Regions from separate parts of the Salinivibrio sp. IB574 genome, predicted to be linked through region 1. Evidence: predicted binding sites of a transcription regulator. Region 1 holds the regulator's gene; the other holds the start of a gene.
What was found. The regulator PurR, encoded in region 1, represses purine synthesis genes. The targets are predictions, from matches to a motif close to TNANGNAAACGTTTNCNTNA.
Positions count from the first base shown of each region.

Region 2: a site for PurR is predicted at 1,409-1,428, ahead of BZJ17_RS11245 (NupC/NupG family nucleoside CNT transporter). Genes of this name have one in related genera too.

Region 1 is NZ_MUFN01000012.1:60,116-64,920, reverse strand. It holds gene BZJ17_RS07570 (iron ABC transporter permease) at 1-711, shown strand, start outside; gene BZJ17_RS07565 (heme ABC transporter ATP-binding protein) at 708-1,484, shown strand; gene purR (HTH-type transcriptional repressor PurR) at 1,745-2,749, shown strand; cyclic di-GMP riboswitch class I at 2,929-3,028, shown strand; gene BZJ17_RS07555 (TfoX/Sxy family DNA transformation protein) at 3,144-3,737, shown strand; gene lpdA (dihydrolipoyl dehydrogenase) at 4,022-4,805, shown strand, end outside.
Region 2 is NZ_MUFN01000021.1:1,794-6,598, forward strand. It holds gene yjjG (pyrimidine 5'-nucleotidase) at 1-13, opposite strand, end outside; gene BZJ17_RS11245 (NupC/NupG family nucleoside CNT transporter) at 157-1,380, opposite strand; gene BZJ17_RS11250 (BCCT family transporter) at 2,000-3,640, shown strand; gene BZJ17_RS17295 (hypothetical protein) at 3,800-4,006, shown strand; gene BZJ17_RS11260 (BCCT family transporter) at 4,062-4,805, shown strand, end outside.

The DNA.
Region 1 (4,805 bases):
CTGGGCTTGCTATTGCTCTCTTGGGGCAGTATCGAGGCCAGCTTTGTGTTTTCGGTGCCTGCCTTTGCGTTTATCGGTGCACTACTGGCAACCCTATTTGTATACAGAATTGGCACAACGGCCATGGGCAGTTCGGTGACCATCATGTTGCTAGCGGGCATTGCGATCAGTGCTTTGTCCGGCGCTGCATTAGGCTTGATTAACTATGTTGCGGATAATCAAACGTTACGAGACATCGCCCTTTGGTCGATGGGGTCGCTGACCGGTGCGACTTGGGGACAAATTGTTCTCACTGGCATCGCTGCATGCTTACTCACGGTATTTGCCTACCAGCGCGCAAGCCACTTAAATGCCCTTTTGCTCGGTGAAAACGAAGCGGCGTATTTGGGCATTGATGTACACCATTTAAAACGCCTACTCATTGTTGTGACCGCGGCGGGAATGGGCATTGCGGTAAGTGCTGCCGGTCTTATCGGCTTTGTGGGTCTAGTGATCCCACACATTGGACGTTTAATTGCCGGCCCGGATCATCGCACACTAGTGCCCTTATCAGCCATTCTTGGTGCCCTGTTACTAACCTTGGCCGATATTGTTGCCCGTGTCATTGTCGCCCCCGCCGAATTGCCTGTTGGCATTATTACCGCCCTAATGGGTGCTCCTTTCTTTCTATGGCTTCTTATTCAACAACGAAAAGCAGTGGTTCACGAATGACAGATTCTGCCCTTCAAATCTCCAAGCTCAGCTATGCGCTTAACGGCCGTCAACTGCTAAGCGAGATTGATCTCGCCTTTACTGCCGGCCAGTTACACGTTTTACTCGGGCCGAATGGTGCGGGGAAAAGTACACTGTTAAAGCAATTGATTAGCGACAAACATCAGCATGGCAGTGTGCAGTTTTGGCAACAGCCCAAAAGCCAGTGGCAAGGCGAAGAATTTGCCCGACGAGTTGCCTTCCTTCCCCAACATAGCGGCCTCACGTTTGCATTCTCCGCGCAAGAAGTGGTCGAGATGGGGGCGACACCACTAAAGGCAAACCGAGAACAGATCGCAGCCCTTGCCAACGAGCAACTAACGGCATGGGATATTAGCCATCTTGCTCATCGACCGTATCCGATTCTATCTGGCGGTGAAAAACAACGCGTACACATGGCACGCGTGTCATTACAGCTAGCGCAAACCGCACCGGATCAAGCGATACTGATGCTGGATGAACCCACTTCGGCCTTAGATATTACCCATCAACATTACACCCTAAAGCGCTGTCGAGCACTCGCTGACCAAGGAATGACAGTGCTATTGGTGTTGCACGATCTGAATTTGGCGGCGCAATACGCCGATCAACTGCATTTTCTGAAAGAAGCTCGAATCGTCCTATCCGGCGATCCGTGGCAGTGTTTTAGTAGTGATAGAGTGGCAGACATCTACCAATACCCGCTGACCGTTCTGACTCATCCGGAGCATAACTGCCCACTGATCGTGTCTTAATTGATAAATACATCATAGCTGGCTCACAAAACCGTCTGTTAGTCCATTTTCGCTGATCAGACCAATTGCGAGTGTGCGCCAACCTAAGTAAACTGAGAGCGCAACCGATTAGCTATGAGAATGGATGAAATCGGATTCGTTACCTTCGCAACCGTCTGATGTGCCGGGATTGTGAAAGACATCGCCGCTGACGAACAGCGGCGTTTTTCTGTAAGGTCGCGAGTAACGATCCCTACGCATTACTACAAAGAAGAATCAAGATGGCAACGATTAAAGATGTCGCGCGTCTCGCCGGTGTATCGACCACGACGGTGTCACACGTGATAAACAAAACCCGCTTTGTCGCCGAGAAGACGACTGAGAAAGTATGGCAAGCGGTTGAAGAGTTAAACTACGCCCCAAGTGCTGTGGCGCGAAGCTTGAAATGCAACACAACACGTACACTGGGAATGCTGGTGACCAAATCCACCAACCCCTTTTTCGCCGAGCTTGTTCACGGTGTGGAAGACTATTGCTACAAGCAAGGCTACACGCTGATTCTCTGCAATACCGAGGGTAACCTCGAAAAGCAACGCGACTACCTGCGTATGTTGTCAGAAAAGCGCGTCGACGGACTCATTGTGGTGTGCTCTGATCTCAACGAAGATTTGATGCTGTTATTAGAAAAAAAACGCGATCTGCCTATGGTCGTGATGGATTGGGGCAGTCACCATATCGATACAGACCGTATAGAAGATAATGCTGAATTAGGCGGTTACCTTGCCACCAAACACTTTATTGATAATGGACATACTAAAATTGGCTGTATTTCCGGCCAAATGGATAAAAATACCTGTAAGCATCGCTTAAACGGTTATTTCCGTGCGTTAAAAGAAGCCCACATTACAGTGAATGAAAACTGGCTGATTGAAGCGGATTTCGAAGCCGATCAAGCACAAATTGCCGCGAAGCAATTGGCGACAATGTCAGACCGCCCGACCGCTGTCTTTTGCTTTAATGACATTATGGCATTAGCGGCGATTAGTACGTTTAACGAGTACGGCTTGAAAGTGCCAGATGATATATCGGTGATTGGTTACGATAACATTGATCTCACCGAGTATTTCTCGCCACCATTGACAACTATTCACCAGCCTAAACGCCGTTTAGGCAAAACAGCCGTCAAGCTCTTGCTCGCGCGAATTGCCAACAACGAGACTCAGCAGCAAGTGTTCGAAATGCAACCTGCACTAGTGAGTCGACAATCAGTTAAAATCATAGATTAGTGTTTTTATTACACTTTTATGACACACCGTCTCCTTTGTGAGACGGTGTGTCTAATGAGAGACAACTCGATAAACCCTTCACTTAGCCATTAATCATTTACAGCTCTCTTGAACTAAGATCACACTTTTAAATGCTGCTTGGGACGACATCACTGTCTAATTATTATATGCTTAATAGCGTTTGAACAAGGCAAACCATGGCGAAAGCATGGGACGCAAAGCCACCGGCCTAATAACTTCCACTAGTGTTTTGGAGTTGATGGCAGCGGGGTTGCCAACAATTGATGATCGAAGCTGACAACTATTTGATAGATCGTTGACAACTCTGTGGTTTTGCCTTGTTACATTTTGACGTCTTTTTTGGGCATTAGTAATTCATCGAGATATTAATCAAATGGATAAACCAGCTTTAAAGAATGCAATGAAGTTATTTGCCAAATTTGGCAGCATTAAGTCCCGTTCAATGTTTGGCGGATTCGGTATTTTCTGTGACGATACCATGTTCGTTTTAGTCGTAGAAAACCAGCTCCACTTACGAGCCGGAAAAGAAAATGAAACACTATTAAAACAACAAGGCCTCGAGCCCTACGTGTATAAGAAAAGAGGATTTCCAGTTGTAACTAAGTATTTTGCAATACCAAAAGAATGGTGGGACGATGAAGAAAAGTTATTGTCAGAAGCAAAATACGCCCTAGAAGTAGCGAAGCGAGATCGAGCTGAGAAAAACAGGACTTCGCCAACAAGATTAAAAGATCTACCTAATTTACGGCTGGCAACCGAACGTATGCTCAAAAAAGCAGGTATTACATCTCCAGCAGATTTGCAGCAACAAGGTGCCGTTAATGCCTATAAAGCTCTTCTCTCGGCGCATGAAAAAGAGCTAAGCTTGGAGTTACTGTGGTCACTAGAAGGCGCGATTACTGGCAAACATTGGTCTGTGGTTCCACCTCAACGTCGCCAAGAATTATTACAACATTTAGAAAATTAATTCCTCACAACACCTATACCTCTCTACCTTTTTTGTGAGCAATGTTCGCGTCCAACACCGCCTTTATGGCGGTGTCGCTTTTTCTGAACGCACTAAACGCTCAATAAATCATCATTCAAACTAATTTCAGACAGAAAACGAAAGTTTCTTGCGATCGGTCGGGTCTGGTTAAAGGTACGATTAAGGACACAGTTCCTCAATGTAACCGACAAATCAGCCAGTTAATTCAGCTACAGTACCTAAAGTAATAACTGGGACCCATTTACTATCGGACGAGACACAGTATGCCAGTAAAAAAGATATTGCTTGGTTTAGTGGTGGTGGCGCTTGTAACACTTTGGTTCAGTTTAGATCTCAGCCAGTGGCTCACGCTTGAAAACGCCAAAGCACAACAAGTGGCATTGAATGATTACATTATCGAAAACGCGACCACCGCAAGCCTGGTGTTTTTTGTCGGCTATGTAGTGATGACCGCCCTGTCCTTACCGGGTGCGGCAGTGGCGAGTTTATTGGGCGCGGCACTCTTCGGCTTTTGGTGGGCATTGGTGTTGGTCTCCTTTGCTAGCTCGATTGGCGCCACCCTCGCCTTCTTGGTGAGTCGCTTTATGTTGCGCGACTGGGTCCAAGCCAAATTTGGCAATAAGCTCGATACCATTAATCGCGGCATAGAGAAAGACGGTAGCTTGTATCTGTTGACCCTCCGCCTGATCCCGATTTTCCCGTTTTTTCTGATTAACCTCGTGATGGGTCTAACGTCGTTCAAAACCCGCACCTTCTATTGGGTCAGTCAGCTCGGTATGTTGCCGGGTACCGCAGTCTACGTGAATGCAGGGACCCAACTGGCCCAAATCGACGCACTTGGCGACGTGGTGTCACCCTCGGTGCTTGGCTCACTCGCCTTACTGGGTATCTTCCCACTGCTGGCAAAGTGGGTCATGGCGTGGATCACGCGTCGTAAACGCTATCAAGGTTGGAACAAGCCCCATCAGTTTGACCGCAATATGGTAGTGATTGGTGCCGGTGCAGGCGGCTTGGTATCAAGTTATATCGCGGCGGTAGTGAAAGCGA
Region 2 (4,805 bases), on a different contig from region 1:
AAGGATACCGCATGGTGACTACATCTCTTTACGTTAAGTAAATGAAGTGTAACAGATGAAGTCCGTTCTCTTCGAGGCTTTTTTGTGCACTCACCGTCCTTGGTGAGAAACACTGAACCATCAGAATGATGGTAAAACGATCTAGCGTGATTGAGGTTACAAAGTCAGATACAGCCCTGCTAATGTTGCGCTCATCAGATTCGCTAAGGTGGCGGCAAGAATGGCACGCATTCCTAATTTGGCGATATCACCTCGGCGCTCTGGAACAATACCGCCCAGTCCGCCCATCAACATCGCGATCGAAGTGAGGTTGGCAAAGCCGCACAGTGCAAAGGTAACAATGGCTTGGCTATGGGGAGAAAGTGCACCTTTTAGGTTCATAAAATCAGCAAACGCCACAAATTCATTCACCGCAATTTTCTTACCAATCAAGGTACCCGCAGTCATCGCTTCGCCCCAAGGAATGCCGATGAGCCAAGCGACTGGTGCAAACACATAGCCGAATATCCATTCCAGACTTAACTGAGGCATATTGATCATCGGGCCAAGTTTGCCCAACCCGCCGTTAATCAGCGCAATCATGCTGATCACGGCCAGCAAGCTAGCCCCGACTGCCATCGCAATTTGTAATCCACTTAGAGCACCTTGTGTGCCTGCATCGATCAAGTTGACAGGCTTATCGTGGTTATCTTGCTCGGCTTGCGCTTGGGTATGGCTGATAGGCGCTTCGGTCTGCGGGACCATAATTTTTGCCATCATTAGACCGGCTGGTGCGGACATAAAAGCGGCAGCGATCAGGTATTTCATTTCAACACCGAGGCCTGCGTATCCAACCATGGTGCCTCCAGCCACGGAGGCTAATCCACCGACCATGACTGCAAATAATTCTGAGCGCGTCATTGAGGCGAGAAAAGGGCGCACGACAAGAGGGGCTTCTACCGATCCGACAAAGATATTGGCAGTGGCTGACATCGATTCAGTGCGCGAAGTGCCGAGTACGCGTCGTAGTACGCCACCGATCAGGCGAATAATCCAAGCCATGATCCCTAAGTGATAAAGCACGGCGATCAGAGCGGAGAAAAAGACGATAGTTGGTAAAACGTTGAAAGCAAAGATAAAGCCAAGTTTAAATTTAGCGAGATCACCAAACAGAAACTCAGCACCAATATCGCCAAAGCTAATAATTGCGGATACGGCTTCTGATGCGTTAGCCAGAATACGCTGACCAAGCGGGACGGAGATGATAAACCCGGCAAAGACGATTTGAATAATGAAAGCGCCACCGACGGTACGCCAGTTGATTGCACGACGATTTTCTGAAAATCCAATCGCGATAAGAAAGAGGACGCTAATCCCCAAAAGGCCGATGCCAAATTGCATGATGCTTGCTCCGCAAACGTTAAACTGGGATGGAAAACGATTGCGGCGGTATTGTACTTATATTTCTCGATGTGACAAGTGTCACGAATAAATCATCTTGTTGCACTATTTTGCATTTATGTGGCCTGGAGGTTATGTGCTCGTAGGCGAGTCATGCGAGTTAAAGGCGGTCTTACGATAGGTACTTGAAAAGAAGCGCGCTATTCACGATGTCCTTGTGATCCATCAAAAGTTTTGCTGGTGAACATAGGTATTTTTTGTGAGCGCAATCAACGAATTCTTTTTATGATACGGCGTATTTCCGCTAAACCTAAAAGAGGAGAGTCTATGACACAATCCTTTATAGCTCTGAAATAAAGAGTTCAAATGAGTTCTAGGCCGCATTTGGCCTGGGGTTTGAGTGGATATATTGATTAATAGCTGGTTATAAAATCGACATTTGGTTAGTGCCCTAATTAAATTGGTTGCGCATTTATGTTAGGGTAGTGAGCTGTGTGGATGTTGCGGTTCTTGCTGCTGGTCAACTTTTTTATCTGCGTTTTGCGATGAAAAGGCCAATTGAGCGCACAGGCCACCGACACTCACAGGCTTCCGAACAAACGGACTAAGGAGTTAACTCGTGAGCGATAAAAGCCATGAAGATATGATGAAACCGGACGGGAAAGTTAACCCGATCGATACTGACTACCAGGTCGGTCAGGATAACGTGGCCGTTAAACTTGGCCCGTTTGGTTTTGATATTCATAACCGAGTATTTATGGTCTCGGGACTGGCCATTATGGCCTTTGTATTTATTACTTTGGCCTTTCAAAACCAAATCGGCCCTGTTTTTGGTGATTTACGGGGTTGGTTGACCTCGAATCTAGACTGGTTCTTCCTTTCTGCAGGTAATATTTTTGTTATCGCCTGTCTAGTGCTGATAGCGTCACCTTTGGGGCGCGTTCGTCTCGGCGGGACAGAAGCAAAACCGGATTATAGCTATGCGGGTTGGTTTGCAATGTTGTTTGCCGCCGGTATGGGTATTGGTTTGATGTTCTACGGTGTTTCAGAGCCGTTAACACACTTCCAAACGTCATTGGGCGGTACCGCTGTTGATGCAAACGGTATTCGTACCGACTGGGCACCGTTGGGCGCAGCAGCAGGGGACGCTGAAGCGGCTCGACGCCTAGGCATGTCGGCAACGATTTTCCACTGGGGCCTTCACCCTTGGGCTATCTACGCTGTCTTGGCGCTAGGTCTGGCCTTGTTTGCTTATAACAAAGGCTTGCCTTTGACCATGCGTTCTGTCTTTTACCCACTTTTTGGTGAGCGTGTATGGGGCTGGACCGGCCACGTGATCGATATTCTTGCGATCATCGCAACGCTCTTCGGTCTTGCAACCTCACTAGGCCTTGGTGCCTCACAGGCGTCTGCTGGTCTTCACTATCTGTTTGATACGCCACTGGGTAACACCACAGAGGTGCTGCTTGTCATGGGTATCACCGGTATGGCCATCCTGTCTGTGGTTGCTGGGGTAGATAAAGGGGTGAAACGCCTCTCTGAAGTGAACATGTTGCTCGCACTGCTACTGCTTATCTTTGTGATTGCAGTGGGTCCAACGCTAGCCATTTTGACTGGTTTCTTTGGTAACCTCGCCGCGTACCTAGAAAACTTGCCTGCGCTGTCTATGCCGTTTGCACGTGAAGATGCCAACTTTACGCAGGGCTGGACCTCGTTCTACTGGGCATGGTGGATTTCATGGTCCCCATTTGTAGGTATGTTTATTGCGCGTGTTTCTCGTGGCCGCACAGTGCGTGAGTTCATCACTTGTGTATTGCTGATCCCATCTGCAGCTTGTGTGTTGTGGATGACCGCATTCGGTGGTACCGCGATTGGTCAATTTGTGAACGAAGGTTACACCGCAGTTGTTGATGCTGAACTGTCACTTAAACTGTTTGCGATGTTGGATGATTTGCCGTTGGCATCGATTACTTCATTCATCGGTATCATTCTGGTTATCGTGTTCTTTGTGACCTCGTCTGACTCAGGCTCACTGGTTATCGATACCATCTCTGCAGGCGGTAAAGTGAACGTGCCAGTGCCACAACGTGTTTTCTGGGCGTCTTTCGAGGGCCTAGTTGCGGTGGCGCTTATCCTTGGTGGTGGCTTGGTTGCCCTACAAGCGATGGCGGTTTCAACTGGCTTCCCGTTCACGATTGTACTACTGGTAGCGACTGCTTCCTTGTTCAAAGGGTTAGCATCAGAGCCGCGTGCTAAGTAACTGTACGTAATAAGTCACTGACAGCGCGTCATGACATAAAAGGCAGTCCCTCGGGACTGCCTTTTTTATTACTAAGCGTATAATCCATATTACTGTTAACCCGGCACTTTTTCTTCTCACTGCCTCATCGACGTTATCGTTCCTACATCATGCGCCCAAATGATTGTTCCCCTTACCGCACGAGTATTTCTGTGCCATTTGTTGGTAGTGGGCTGGTTGCAAAACAATCAAGCGGTTAGAGGCTTAATCAAAGCGCGCGCTCTCTATGATATTCTTGCTGATAGTGTTGTCATTGCTACCCTTTTTGGTATTTATATCACGCTTAAATACCAAGCAATGTTAGGCAGTCGTCGGCAGCACGCATAAGTTTCCGAATTGGCGGACTAAGGAGTTACGCGTGAGCGATAAAAGCCATGAAGATATGATGACGCCCGATGGTCAGGTGAATCCGATCGATACTGACTATCAGGTTGGTCAAGATAATGTTGCCCTTCAAGTAGGCCCATTTGGTTTTGATATTCACAACCGTGTATTTATGGTCTCAGGGCTCGCTATTATGGCCTTTGTTTTTGTAACGTTGGCCTTTCAAAACGAGATGGGACCGGTATTTGGAGATTTACGCGCATGGTTGACCGCAAATCTCGACTGGTTTTTCCTTTCTGCGGGCAATGTCTTCGTTATTGCCTGTTTGGTATTGATCGCCTCCCCGTTGGGGAAAGTGCGTCTTGGCGGTACCGAAGCCAAGCCCGACTTTGGTTATGGAGGGTGGTTCGCGATGCTTTTTGCCGCGGGCATGGGCATTGGTTTAATGTTCTATGGCGTCTCTGAGCCGCTCACTCACTTTCAATCAGCACTTGATGGTACGGTGACAGGTGCCAATGGCGTGCGCACAGACTGGGCGCCATTAAGTGGCGCTATGGGCGATACGGAAGCGGCTCGTCGTTTGGGAATGGCGGCAACGATTTTCCATTGGGGCTTACACCCTTGGGCCATTTACGCTGTGCTTGCACTTGGCCTTGCGCTATTTGCCTATAACAAAGGTTTACCTTTGACAATTCGATCCGTGTTTTACCCGTTATTCGGTGAACGAATTTGGGGTTGGACGGGGCATTTGATTGATGTATTGGCCATTGTCGCCACCTTATTCGGTCTTGCGACCTCGTTA